2 regions of the Streptomyces sp. NPDC050287 genome follow, and region 2 is predicted to be linked to the other one. Evidence: riboswitches for the same ligand, from Rfam matches in the RefSeq annotation. Region 2 holds a riboswitch; the other holds the start of a gene.
The links. Region 2 has a riboswitch for cobalamin ahead of ACIBK3_RS26325 (HoxN/HupN/NixA family nickel/cobalt transporter). Riboswitches for the same ligand answer to the same signal wherever they lie in the genome.
Positions count from the first base shown of each region.

Region 1: it holds a riboswitch for cobalamin, as region 2 does, so the genes downstream of both, ACIBK3_RS00335 (cobalamin biosynthesis protein) here and ACIBK3_RS26325 (HoxN/HupN/NixA family nickel/cobalt transporter) in region 2, are expected to answer to the same signal.

Region 1 covers NZ_JBITIY010000001.1:63,152-70,155, forward strand. Annotated here, with positions in the region: gene ACIBK3_RS00320 (lysozyme) at 1-245, shown strand, start outside; gene ACIBK3_RS00325 (anion permease) at 409-1,680, shown strand; gene ACIBK3_RS00330 (hypothetical protein) at 1,693-1,914, shown strand; cobalamin riboswitch at 2,049-2,191, shown strand; gene ACIBK3_RS00335 (cobalamin biosynthesis protein) at 2,291-3,232, shown strand; gene ACIBK3_RS00340 (cobyric acid synthase) at 3,229-4,737, shown strand; gene cobN (cobaltochelatase subunit CobN) at 4,734-7,004, shown strand, end outside.
Region 2 covers NZ_JBITIY010000007.1:251,181-258,184, forward strand. Annotated here, with positions in the region: gene ACIBK3_RS26315 (nucleoside hydrolase) at 1-279, shown strand, start outside; gene ACIBK3_RS26320 (peptidoglycan-binding protein) at 319-639, opposite strand; gene ACIBK3_RS26325 (HoxN/HupN/NixA family nickel/cobalt transporter) at 859-1,992, opposite strand; cobalamin riboswitch at 2,020-2,248, opposite strand; gene ACIBK3_RS26330 (ArsR/SmtB family transcription factor) at 2,329-2,685, shown strand; gene ACIBK3_RS26335 (LAETG motif-containing sortase-dependent surface protein) at 2,849-3,796, opposite strand; gene ACIBK3_RS26340 (glycoside hydrolase family 13 protein) at 4,044-5,729, shown strand; gene ACIBK3_RS26345 (DUF4142 domain-containing protein) at 5,774-6,496, opposite strand; gene ACIBK3_RS26350 (DUF6445 family protein) at 6,743-7,004, shown strand, end outside.

The DNA.
Region 1 (7,004 bases), on a different contig from region 2:
GCCGCCGCCCGGTGATCTACACCACCGCCCACTGGTGGAACACCTGCACCGGAGGCAGTCGCGCATTCGCCGCCAATCACGCGCTGTGGGTGGCCCGTTACAACGCGGCGGACGCGGGGGCGCTGCCCGGGGGGTGGTCGTTCTGGACGATCTGGCAGTACGACAACGGCGGCGGTCTGCCGGGTGACCAGAATCTCTTCAACGGGTCCCTCAGCCGGCTGAGGGCGTTCGCCAGAGGCGTATAGCCAAGGGGCGCCAGGGTCGCACGGGGCCACGGGGACCGGGCTGGGTTCGGCGGTGCGGAAATCAGCATCGCCGGACACCGTGCGGCCTGCTTCAGTTCATCTTCCGTTCATCCAGGTTACCTACGTTCGTCCGGCCAATGACCTCGAACGATTGCCTGGGTAAATGGAAAACTTCTCGCTGATCCTCGCGATCGTGGTGGTAACCGCGCTTGCGTTCGATTTCACGAACGGTTTCCACGACACCGCCAACGCGATGGCCACGACCATCTCGACCGGTGCGCTCAAGCCCAAGGTCGCGGTGGCCATGTCCGCCGTGCTGAACCTTGTGGGTGCCTTCCTCTCCGTGGAGGTCGCCAACACGATCTCCAAAGGTCTCGTCGACGAGACCGGCATACGTCCCGAGGTCATCTTCGCCGCCCTGGTCGGCGCGATCCTCTGGAACCTCGTGACCTGGCTGGTGGGCCTGCCCTCCAGTTCCTCGCACGCCCTGATGGGCGGTCTGATCGGGGCCACCATCGCCTCCGCCGGTATGAGCGCGGTCCATGGTGACGTGCTGGTCACCAAGGTCCTGCTCCCCGCGATCGCGGCACCGGTCGTCGCGGGCGTCGCCGCGATGCTCGCCACCCGCCTGTCCTACACGCTCGGCAAGAAGGCCGACGGCAAGGCGGCGGAGAAGGGCTACCGCGCGGGTCAGATCGCCTCGGCCGGCCTGGTCTCGCTCGCCCACGGCACGAACGACGCCCAGAAGACGATGGGCATCATCACCCTCGCCCTGGTCGCCGGCGGCGTCGTCGCCCCCGACTCCGACCCGCCCACCTGGGTCATCCTCTCCGCGGGTCTCGCCATCGCGCTCGGCACCTACCTCGGCGGCTGGCGCATCATCCGCACCATGGGCAAGGGCCTGACGGACCTTCAGCCGCAGCAGGGCTTCGCCGCCCAGACCAGCGCGGCCACGGTCATCCTGGCCTCCTCCCACCTCGGCTTCTCCCTCTCCACCACGCACTCCGTCTCCGGTTCGGTGATGGGCGCGGGCCTCGGCCGCAAGGGCGGGGTCGTGCGCTGGTCGACTGCCACCCGGATGTTCGTGGCGTGGGGTCTGACCCTGCCGGCCGCGGCCCTGGTCGGCGCGCTCGCCGAGTACGTGACCGGCATCGGGGACGTCGGCACCGCCCTGGTCGCCGTCTTCCTGATCGCCTCCAGCGCGGCCATCTGGAAGCTCTCCCGCCGGGAGGTCGTCGACCACACCAACGTCGTCACCGAGCCCGACGCCCGCGAGACCGCGGAGCCGGCCGGTGTGGTGACCGCCGCGATCGCCGCGGTCACCCCGCCCCCGGCGGGGTCCGTCGCCGAGGACCTCACGGCCACCATCCCGGCGCCCGCCGGAGCCGTCACCACCGCCGACCCCGCGGCCCCGCCGGCCGCGACCACCGTCTAAGGAAGCAACAGGATGAAGATCGACTGGGCGGCACTCGGCTCCGTCTTCGGCGTCAGCCTCGTGGTCACCGTGGCACTCGTGGCCCTGTTCACCCTCGGCATCATGGGCCTGTCCCGCCGGGAGCGGGCCGCGGCCCAGGGCGGCTCCGCCGCCCTCGCGGTCACCGGCGCCTACGCGTGCTTCGCCGCGTGCGCGGCGGCGGTGGCGTACGGGATCTCACTGATCGTCGCCTGACCTGCGGCACCCGGACAACGCGTGGGGTGCGGGACGGATCGCCGTCCCGCACCCCACGTGCGTTGTGACGGTTGTGACCGCTCGCGTGTGGGCCTCAGCACACTCTCCCTTCGCAGGTCAACGGCAAGTTGACGGCCCTTCCAACCCCGTGGTGGACTGCCGGGGCCATGTACGGCGGCAGGAGAGGAAGCCGGTGAGAATCCGGCGCGGTCCCGCCACTGTCACCGGGGTAGAAAGCCCCGGGAGCCAGGAACTCTCACCGCCGGTCTCGTCGAACCAGGGCGTGGACACCCTGAGTGAGGACATATCGCCATGCTCGGCTGCCGTTCGAGGTTGATCAGCTCCTCCCTGTCTGTGACAGCGGTCGGCTGAGTCCATGCGTGCCGATCGCGTTTTCGCGTACGGCGCCGTCGCCGGCCTCCTCGGTGACCTGCTCCTCGGCGATCCCCGCCGTGGACATCCGGTCGCCGTGTTCGGACGTGCCGCGGGTGCCGTGGAGCGGGTGCTGTGGCGTGACCACCGGGGGTGGGGCGCGCTGTACGCCGTTGTGTGCGCCGGTGGGGTCACGGCGCTCGGAGCTTTGACCGCTCGTTCCGTACGTACCTCCCCTGCCGCTTCCGTCGCGCTGACCGGCGCCGCCACCTGGGCCGTCGTCGGCGGGACTTCACTCGCGCGGGAGGCCAGGGCCATCGGGCGCGCGCTGGAGGCGGGGGACGTCGAGGGGGCGCGGGCGCGGCTGCCGCATCTGTGCGGGCGGGATCCGCAGGCGCTGGACGCCGACGGGATCGCGCGGGCCGTCGTGGAGTCCGTCGCCGAGAACACCTCCGACGCGGTGGTCGGGGCGCTGGTGTGGGGGGCCTTGGGCGGTGTGCCCGGGCTGCTCGGGTTCCGGGCCGTCAACACCCTGGACGCCATGGTCGGGCACAGGTCGCACAGGTACCGGCGGTTCGGGTGGGCCTCGGCACGGACGGACGACCTGGTGGGGTGGCCGGGGGCACGGCTGACCGCCGTACTGGCCATGCTGGCGGGTCCGAATCCGCGGGGAGCCGTACGCGCCTGGCGGACCGATGCCGGGAAGCATCCGAGTCCCAACGCCGGGCCTGTGGAGGCGTCGTTCGCCGGGGCGCTCGGGGTGCGGCTCGGCGGGACCCTGTCCTATGCGGGGCGGGTCGAGCATCGGCCCGTGCTCAACGGAGAGGGGCGTGCCGTGGTCGCGCACGACATCGAGCGGGCCGTGCGGCTGTCCCGGCACGTCGGTCTGCTGGCTCTCGGCGTCAGTGTCGCCGGGCGGTTTCTCACCAGGGGGCGTATCCGATGAGTGGTGGTCTTCTGGTCGCCGGTACCACCTCCGACGCCGGCAAGAGTGTCGTCACCGCGGGGATCTGCCGGTGGCTGGTGCGGCAGGGGGTGAAGGTCGCGCCCTTCAAGGCGCAGAACATGTCCCTCAATTCGTTCGTGACGAGGGAAGGGGCCGAGATCGGGCGGGCCCAGGCCATGCAGGCGCAGGCCTGCCGCATCGAGCCGACCGCGCTGATGAACCCCGTGCTGCTCAAGCCGGGCGGTGAGCAGAGCAGTCAGGTCGTGCTGCTCGGGAAGCCGGTCGGGGAGCTCAGTGCGCGCGGCTATCACGGCGGGCGGCAGCAGAAGCTGCTGGGGACCGTGCTCGACTGTCTCGCCGAGTTGCGGGGCACGTATGACGCGGTGATCTGTGAGGGGGCCGGTTCTCCCGCCGAGATCAATCTGCGGCGGACCGACATCGTCAACATGGGCATCGCCCGGAACGCCGGGCTGCCCGTCCTGGTGGTCGGCGACATCGACCGCGGGGGCGTCTTCGCCTCCTTCTTCGGGACCGTCGCACTGCTCTCGCCCGAGGATCAGGCCCTCGTCGCCGGGTTCCTCGTCAACAAGTTCCGCGGGGACGTCTCGCTGCTCGAACCCGGGCTCGACATGCTGCACGCGCTCACCGGGCGGCACACGTACGGCGTCCTGCCCTTCCGACACGGGCTCGGGATCGATGAGGAGGACGGGCTGCGGGTCTCCCTGCGGGGCACGGTCCGGGAGTCGAACGTGGCGCCGCCCGTCGGTGAGGACGTCCTGAGGATCGCCGTCTGCGCGGTCCCCCTGATGTCCAACTTCACCGACGTGGACGCGCTGGCCGCCGAGCCGGGTGTCGTCGTGCGGTTCGTGGACCGGGCGGAGGAGCTGGCGGACGCCGACCTCGTCGTCATCCCGGGGACTCGGGGAACGGTTCGTGCGCTGGAGTGGCTGCGGGAGCGCGGGCTGGCGGAGGCCATCGAACGCAGGGTCGCCGAAGACCGGCCCGTCCTCGGCATCTGCGGTGGCTTCCAGGTCCTCGGCGAGCACATCGAGGACGAGGTCGAGAGCCGGCGGGGCCATGTCGACGGGCTCGGTGTGCTGCCCGTGCGGGTGCGGTTCGCCCGCGAGAAGACCCTGACGAGGCCGGCCGGTGAGGCCCTCGGGGAGCGGGTCGAGGGGTACGAGATCCATCACGGGGTCGCCGAGATCAGCGGTGGGGAACCCTTCCTGGACGGCTGCCGGATCGGCCAGACCTGGGGCACCCACTGGCACGGTTCGCTGGAGTCGGACGGCTTCCGGCGGGCCTTCCTGCGCGAGGTGGCCCTCGCCGCGGGCCGCCGTTTCGTACCGGCGCCCGACACCTCATTCGCCGCGCTGCGCGAGGAGCAGCTCGACCGGCTCGGCGACCTGATCGAACAGCACGCGGACACGGACGCGCTGTGGCGGCTCATCGAGTCCGGCGCGCCGCAAGGACTGCCTTTCATTCCACCGGGAGCGCCCGCATGAGCACAGTGTTGTTGTTGTCGACCGCCGACACGGACCTGCTGGCGGCCCGGGCCGCTACCGGTGCCTCGTACCGGATCGGCAATCCGACCCGGGTGGATGTCACGGAGGAGCTGCCCTCTCTCGTCGAGGGCGCGGACATCGCCGTCGTACGCCTGCTCGGCGGCAAGCGGGCCTGGGAGGACGGGCTGGCCGCCCTGAAGGCGTCGGGGATCCCCACGGTGCTGCTCGGCGGGGAGACCGTGCCCGACGCGGAGTTGATGGCCGAGTCGTCCGTGCCCGCCGGTGTGGTGGCCGAGGCGCTCAGGTACCTCGTCGAGGGCGGCCCGGAGAACCTGACCGAGCTCGCGCGGTTCCTCTCCGACACGGTGCTGCTGACGGGCGAGGGGTTCGTCGAGCCGCAGAAGATGCCCGAGTTCGGCGTGCACGGGGAGCGTCCCTTCGTCGAGGGCCGCCCCACGGTCGGCGTGCTCTTCTACCGGGCTCATGAGCTCAGCGGCAACACCGCCTTCGTGGACACGCTGTGCGACGCCGTCGAGGCGCGGGGCGCCAACGCCCTTCCCGTGTACTGCGGTTCGCTCCGCGGCGCGGACGCGCGACTCTATGAGCTTCTGTCCAGGGCAGACACCCTCGTCGCCACCGTCCTCGCCGCAGGCGGCACCCACGCCTCACAGGCGTCGGCGGGCGGGGACGAGGAGGCCTGGGACATCGGTGCGCTCGCCGACCTCGACGTCCCTGTGCTGCAAGGTCTGTGCCTGACGTCCTCGAAGAGCGCCTGGGAGGGGTCCGACGCCGCCCTCTCCCCCATGGACGCGGCGATGCAGGTCGCGATCCCGGAGTTCGACGGGCGGCTGATCACCGTGCCGTTCTCGTTCAAGGAGCAGGGTCCCGACGATGTTCCGGTGTACGTCGCCGACCCGGAGCGGGCCGCGCGGGTCGCCGGGATCGCCGTACGGCACGCCCGGTTGAAGCACAAGCCGAACGGCGAGAAGAAGCTGGCGCTCGTCTTCACCGCCTATCCGACCAAGCACTCGCGCGTCGGCAACGCGGTCGGCCTGGACACGCCCGTGTCCGCGGTACGGGTGCTGGACGCGCTCCGGGACGCCGGATACGTCGTCGAGGGGCACCCCGACAACGGGGACGAGCTGATCCACCGGCTCATCAACGCCGGTGGCCACGACGTCGAGTGGCTCACCGAGGAGCAGCTGGCGGCGGCGCCCGCCCGGGTGCCGCTCGCCGACTACCGGGCCTGGTTCGACAAGCTCGACCCGGAGCTCAGGGACGGCATGCTGGAGGCGTGGGGCGAACCGCCGGGCTCCCTGTACGTCGACGGGGACGACATCGTGCTGGCCTCCCTGCAGTTCGGGAACGTCGTCGTGATGATCCAGCCGCCGCGCGGCTTCGGCGAGAACCCGATCGCGATCTACCACGACCCGGACATGCCGCCGTCCCACCACTACATGGCGGCGTACCGCTGGCTCGAGAACTCGTTCGGCGCCGACGCGATCGTGCACATGGGCAAGCACGGCACGATGGAGTGGCTCCCCGGCAAGGGCCTCGGGCTCAGCGGGGGCTGCGCTCCCGACGCCGTGCTCGGGGAACTCCCCCTGGTCTACCCGTTCATCGTCAACGACCCCGGCGAGGGCACCCAGGCCAAGCGGCGCGGGCACGCCACCGTCGTCGACCACCTGGTGCCGCCGATGGCCCGCGCCGACACCTACGGCGACCTGGCCAAGCTGGAGCAGCTGCTCGACGAGTACGCGCTCGTCTCCGACCTGGACCCCACCAAGGCCCCGGCGGTGCGGGCGCAGATCTGGACGCTGGTGAAGGCGGCCGAGCTGCACCACGACCTGCATGTCGACGACCAGCCGGACGACGAAGCGTTCGACGAGTTCGTGATGCACATCGACGGGTATCTGTGTGAGATCAAGGACGTGCAGATCCGGGACGGGCTGCACATCCTGGGCGGCGGTCCGGTCGGAGAGCCGCGGGTGAACCTGGTGCTCGCCGTGCTGCGGGCCTCGCAGGTGTGGGGCGGGCAGGCGAACGCCCTGCCGGGACTGCGGGCTTGCCTGGCGGCCCATTTCGGGCTCAGCGAGAAGGAGTTGCTCGCCGAGCCGGGGGCGCCGGTCAAGGTCCCGGTGGAGTTGACGGAGCTGGTGGACGGGCCCGCGCGCTCGGCCGCCGACGCCGTCGATCTGCTGGAGCAGCTGTGCCGGCGGATCGCGGAGGGCATGGAGACGCGGGGGTGGGTGGCGGCCGAGAGCCGC
Region 2 (7,004 bases):
GCCACCTCAGGGGACCCCACCCCCATGGGCGGCCTCGGCGACGCGGGCGCGGTGTGCGCCGTCGTCGACCCGGAGGGCATCACCACCGAACTCCTGCCTGTGGAGGTGAGTCTGGCCCCGGGCGCCGCCCGGGGCCAGACTGTCGTCGACCGGCGCCCCGTCCCCGGCGAGTCCGAGATCCACGAGGGAACCCGCGAACAGCCCTTGCTCGACGTGGCGTTGGGCGTCGACGTGGAGCGCTACGTGAAGCTGTGGCTGACGGCGGTGGAGGGTGTCTGACCCTCCGACGGGGAAGTCAGCCCCGGAGCCCCGGAGCGGTCAGCAGAAGGGGCGGCCAGGGGAGTTGGCCCAGAGCGTGAGGAACGACCAGGTCTGGGACCCGATGCGGCCGCGTCCGTCGTCGAAGATTCGGGCGCACTGCTGGAAGGCTATCGTCGCGCGACGAGTGGCCCGGCCGAAGAACCCGGTCTCGCGCAGGCCGGCGTCTATGGCCTGATTCAGATAGCACTGCGCTTGCCGGACGGCTGACCCGGACGATCCGCGCTGAAGTGGCGGCCGGTGCTTGGTGATGCCGCATACGTCCTGCGGCCCTCGGATCGCTGGGAGTTCCGGGTTGTAGGCGGACTGGGTGCTGGTCACTGTGGCGGTCGCAGACGATGGAGTGCTTTGTGGTGCCGCCACGGCCGGGCCTCCTGCAAGGCCGAGGGGGAGAAGCACGGCTGCTGCGGTGGCGAATGCTCGTCGCATTCTCAATCACCTCCAGAGAGTGCACTTTCCTCATCGTGCACTCGGGTCTGTCCTGCTGCATCTTGAGATGCGGGTGCGACCAGCGAAGCCTCCGGACCGCTGCCGTCGGCGTCAGCGTGTGTCGGCGGCCGGGCGTATCGTCCACCGCTGTTCCACCTTCGCCAGGCGCCAGTACGTGATGGCCGCCGCCCACACCACCACGAACAGGCCGACGATGACGTAGCCGACGCTGTCGAGGTTGATGTCGGCGATCCAGGTGGTGACCGCGTCACCGAGGGCGAGTTTGTCGTGGAGGACGCCGACCAGCTCGATGGTGCCGATGAAGAAGGCGACGGCGATGGACAGGCCGGTGATCGTGAGGTTGTAGAAGACCTTGCGGACCGGGTTGGAGAACGCCCACTGGTAGGCGAAGTTCATGAATGTGCCGTCGAGGGTGTCGAACAGGCTCATGCCGGCGGCGAAGAGGAGGGGCAGGGAGAGGATCGCGTACCAGGGCAGGCCGGCCGCCGCGCCCGAGCCCGCCATCACCATCAGCGTGACCTCGGTGGCCGTGTCGAAGCCGAGGCCGAACAGGAAGCCCAGCGGGTACATCTGGCCGGGGCGGCTGATGGACCTGGTGAGGCGGCCGAGGACGCGGTTCATGAACCCGCGGGAGTCCAGGTGCTGTTCGAGCTCCCGCTCGTCGTACGACCCCGCCCGCATCGCCTTGAACACCTTCAGGATGCCCAGCAGGGCGACCAGATTGAGGGCGGCGATGAGGTAGAGGAACGCGCCGGAGATCGTCGTACCGAGGAAGCCGAGCACCTGGTGGGTGCCGGAGTCCTCGTTCATGACCTTGCCGGCGAGCTGGGTGCCGCCCGCGATCAGCAGGGCGAGGACCACCACCACGCTGGAGTGGCCGAGGGCGAACCAGAAGCCCACCGACACCGGGCGCTTGCCGTCGGCCATCAGCTTGCGGGTGGTGTTGTCGATCGCGGCGATGTGGTCGGCGTCGAAGGCGTGCCGCATACCGAGGGTGTAGGCGGTGATGCCGAGTCCGATGCCGAAGGCCTTGTTGCCGACCTCGTAGTGGGCGGGGACGACGAGGAGGAACAGGATTCCGAAGGCGACGACGTGCAGGGCGAGGATCACCGCCATCAGGCCCGCGGTCCTGAGGGTGTCCTCCCGGCGCCACTTGAAGGACGCCGGGGCGGGGACGGACGCCGGGGCGGGGACGGACGTCCGGGCAGGGTCGGGCAGGGTCATTCGGTCACGCTCCAGCACCTCGTGGATCAACTCGTGAGATGCCGTGGCCGGTCTCCTGGCTTGGGGGTACCTCCCACTCGAGCGAAGCCGAGAGTGGGGGAGGGTCGTACGTTCGCGCCCCTGCCTTCCCGGCCCCCTCGCGGCGGCCAGTGGCTGTCCCTGGCGGGACGGCGGTGCTCGAACTCCCCGATCACAGTGGCGAGGGCCGCGTCGGTTTCCCACCGACTTCCCGAGCACCACGGCGGGTCCACCGTAGGGGCGTAAGGGGTTTCCTGCATAGCTGCATATCTGGGCAGGTATCGAAGATCACAGAATCCCGCCTGCGAGGATGGCGCCATGCATCTCGTTCCGGCGGACCGAGCGGACCGCCGCACCATAGACGGGCACCGGGTGTGCGACGCCATCGCCGCGATCGGTGAACCCGGCCATGTCCGTGCCTGGTCCGACCGATTCTCGCTGCTCGCCGACCCGAAGCGGCTGGCGCTGCTGCTGGCGTTGCACCGGACGGGGCCCCTGGCCGTGTCCGACCTGGCGATCGCGACCGGGATGAACGACCCGGCGGTGTCGCAGGCGCTCAGGCTGCTGCGGGCGGCCGGGGTCGTGGAGGGCGAGAAGGAGGGCCGGATCGTGCGCTACCGGGTGGTGGACGCGGACATCGCCGCGCTGCTCAAGCACTGCGCGGCGGACGGCTGAGACGCCTTCCGCAACGCAACGCGACGCGGTGGTGGTCGAGAGGCGAGCCCGGCTACGACCTCTCGACCACCACCGCGTACCGACCGCGTGCGCCTGTCGCCGCATGACTACGGGCGCGCGACTACGACCGCATGACTACGGGCTCGTGGCTACCACCGTGTGGCTACGAGCGCGTCGCCTTCCGGCGTCGCGTCAGCACGACCATGCCCGCGCCGCCCGCCAGCAGCACCGCCGCGCCGATCGCGATCGGGCCCGTGGCGCTGTTGGCGCCGGTCTCCGCGAGGTCGTCGCCGCCGCCGTTCGGCACGGTGGCCGGGGCGGTGGTGGACTCGGAGGCCGACGGGGTCGGGGTGTCCGTCGAGGCCGGCGGAGTCGGAGTCGGGGCCTCGGTGGCCGGCGGCGTCGTCTCCTCGGCCGGCTTGGACGGCTCCGTGGACTCGGGAGTCGACGGGGTCGGCGCCGGGGTGGACGGCGTCTGCGGCGGCGGGGTCGTCGCGCAGTCCTTCGTACCGCCGTTCCAGCCCGCGATCAGCTTGTCCTTGATGACCGGACGGTCCGGGCCGATGGGCACGTCGCCGTGGACGAAACCGTCCTTGGCGTCGAGCCTGCCGTCGAACTTGACCGCGCCCCGGTAGAGGTCGACCTGCGCGAAGCAGCCCGCGTCCGGCACCGCGATGTCGAGGGACTCGGTCTGACCCGGCTTCACGGTCACCGTGTCGAAGTCGACGAAGACCTGCTCGCCGGAGGTGTTGAAGGTGGAGCCGTGGGCGAGGTACGAGGCGAGGGAGGCGGTGCAGGTGGTGGCGTCACCGGCGGTGCGGACCTTGATGTGGACCTTGCCGTCGTCGGTGGGCTTCAGCGTCTGGTCGTCGACCTTGACCGAGTCGAAGAAGCCGGTGCCGTCCAGGGAGAACTGGCAGCGGTCGGTTCCGGTCTCCGTGCCCGGGCCGGTGCCGGGCTTGTAGGCGCCGCCGGACTTCCAGCCGTCGCCACCGGGAGTGCCGGTCGCCCAGGCGCTGGAAGCGGTGGTCGCGGAGGCGGCGCAGAGGACGAGCGCCGCGGCCCCCGTCCCCAGCAGGCGGCGCGCGGTGACACGTCTGGCTATGGACATGCGGATCCCATCGGGGTAAGAGAACTGAGAAACACTTGACTCATTGGTCACATGAGTCACGGGTGTTCGCACATCGTGGATCGCCCTTCGCAAGCTGTCAACCTGCGGCAATTCAGAGGCACTTCGAGCCGTCAACACAATTCCGCCACACAAGGAATGAAGTGCTCCGGACAGCGTTCGAGTTCGCTTTCCCGACAATGGGGACAGGTACCTGAGTGCTGTCCGACGCCGCCCCGAGGGAGACCGCGTGACCGACCCCGTTCCCCACCGACCCGACCCCTCCTCCCCCGACCTCTCCTCCAAGGACCCCAACTGGTGGCGGCAGGCCGTCGTGTACCAGATCTACCCCCGCAGCTTCGCCGACGCCGACGGCGACGGCCTCGGGGACCTGAAGGGCGTCACCCGGCGGCTGAATCACCTCGCCGCCCTCGGTGTCGACGCCCTGTGGCTCAGCCCCTTCTACCCCTCCGAACTCGCCGACGGCGGCTACGACGTCGCCGACTACCGGGACGTCGACCCGCGCCTGGGCACCCTCGACGACTTCGAGGTGATGGCCGCCGAGGCCCACCGCCTGGGCCTGAAGGTGATCGTCGACCTGGTCCCCAACCACACCTCCCACCAGCATGCCTGGTTCCAGGAGGCCCTGGCCGCCGGCCCCGGCTCCCCGGCCCGCGACCGGTACGTCTTCCGCGACGGCCGGGGCGCGCACGGCGAACTCCCGCCCACCGACTGGCAGTCCGTCTTCGGCGGCAGCGCCTGGCAGCGGGTCCCGGACGGGCAGTGGTACCTCCACCTGTTCGCCCCCCAGCAGCCCGACCTCGACTGGGCCAACGAGGAGGTCCGCGCCGACTTCCGCACCACCCTGCGCTTCTGGTCCGACCGGGGTGTCGACGGCTTCCGCGTCGACGTCGCCCACGCCCTGGCCAAGGACCTCAGCGAACCCCTCCGGGACCTCGGCGCCCCCGAACTCAGCGCGGAGGACGCGCTCCCCGGCTTCCCGCCCGGCACCCACCCCTTCTACGACCGCGACGAGGTCCATGAGATCTACCGCGACTGGCGCAAGATCCTCGACGCCTACCGTCCGCCCCGCATGGCCGTCGCCGAGGCCTGGGTCCCCGGTGCCCGCCGCGCGCTGTACGCCCGCCCGGACGAACTCGGCCAGGCCTTCAACTTCGAATACCTCCAGGCGGATTGGGACGCGGACGCCCTCCGCGAGGTCATCACCGACTCCCTGGCCACCGCCCGGACGGCCGGCGCCTCCGCCACCTGGGTCCTGTCCAACCACGACGTCGTCCGCCACGCCTCCCGCCTGATGCTCCCGCCCGGCACCGACTCCAACGCCTGGCTCCTGTCCGGCGGTCACGCCCCCGCGATCGACGAGACGGCGGGCCTGCGGCGGGCCCGGGCGGCCACGCTGCTGATGCTGGCGCTGCCCGGATCCTCGTACGTCTACCAGGGCGAGGAACTCGGCCTGCCCGAGGTGGCCGACCTGCCCGTCGAGGTGCTGCAGGACCCGATCTGGGAACAGACGGGCCGCGTCCGCAAGGGCCGCGACGGATGCCGGGTACCGCTGCCGTGGACGACGACGGGACCGTCGTACGGCTTCGGGGCGGCCGGCGCCTGGCTGCCGCAGCCGGAGAGCTTCGCGCGGTACGCCGTCGAGGCGCAGGACGGGGCCGAGGGCTCGACCCTGGAGTTCTACCGCACGGCCCTGCGCCTGCGCCGCAAGCTGCAGGAGGGGGAGTCGCTGACCTGGGCGGACGACAGCCCGCCCGGGGTGGTGGACTTCGCCCGCCACGACGGCTGGCGCTGCGTCACGAACATGTCCGGCGCGGCCGTACCGCTGCCGCCCGGGGATGTGCTGCTGAGCAGCGCACCCCTGGCGGACGGGGGTGCGCTGCTCGGGCCGGACACCACGGTGTGGCTCGCGTAGAGGTGGCCGGAACCGGCCGGTGAACCGCCAGGGAGCGCCGGGCCTCAGCCCGCCGACGGGTTGGACGGGATCGCCAGCGGGGTCTCCGTGCTGTTCGCCGGCGGGGTGAGCACGACCATCGGCTCGCCGGCCTGCGGCGCGGGCGGCGTCAGCTGGTCGCTGGGCAGCTTCGGCGGGGTGGTCTGGGTGAAGAGGGCCTGGTCGAAGTTGACCAGGCCGGTCTTCTCCATGACCGTCATGTGGTCCAGGACGGTGACGTTGGCCTTGTCGGCCAGCAGCCGCACCATGCTGTTCTTCGTCGTGGACCGGATCTTCGCGATCGTGTTGAAGATCGAACCGTGCGTCACCCGCAGGATGTTGGCGAAGTCCGAGTCGAACTGGGTGCCCTTCGGGTCCGAGTTGAGCTGGTTGACGAAGCCGACCTGCTGCGGGCTGGCCACGTTGGGCAGCGTGACGTTGAGCATCGGTGCGATCTTCCGGCAGGCGTCGTCCAGCCCGGCGTGTCCGTCGACCAGGTGCTCGGAAGCCGTCAGTACGGCCTTGGAAGTCCCCTTGTTCAGCCCCATCTGCCCCACCGGGTACTCCCACAGTCCCGCCGCGCGCACCTTGACCACGAAGTCCCGGTCCTGCTCGGTCAACGGCCCCCACTGCGTCTGGGCGATGACTCTGTCCTGGGCGCTGGATACGGTGCTGAGACCGAGCATCGACGGGTAGGCGAGCGCCCCCAGGGTCAGCGTGAGGGCACCGCCCACGAACAGAGTTCCCATCGCGTTCCGCGAAAAGCGCACCATGCCTCCTGCCCGGTCGAGGGCCCGCCGGTTTGCGGGCCTGACGGACAGGAGTACGGAAGGGGGCGGTCAAGAAACCTTTTGATTTGGCAAAGTCTCGGGTCGGCGGCCGAGGCCGGCTCCGGTAGGCGCCCCTCCCCGTTGACCGAACGTTGACCGGCTCGCGGGGACTTCCGGAGGAAATCGCGGGAGAGTCCTGACGCGCCCCGGGCCTAGATTCGCTGCATGTCCATGTCACAGCGGCGCGCGCAGGTACCGGCGAGGGCTGCCGGCACGCTTCCCCTCCTCCCCTACCGCAAGCCCACCAAGGGCCGCGACTACTGGGTGATCGACGACGTACTGCCGGACGTCGACGCCGTACGGGACGGCTGTCTCGGCAAGGACGACTGGGTCCAGGGGTATCCGCACAAGCCGGAGGCCTGGCCGGGGCTGCGAGCGATGCCGGGGCTCGACCCCGGGCAACTGGCGCGGGTGGAGCGGGCGGTGC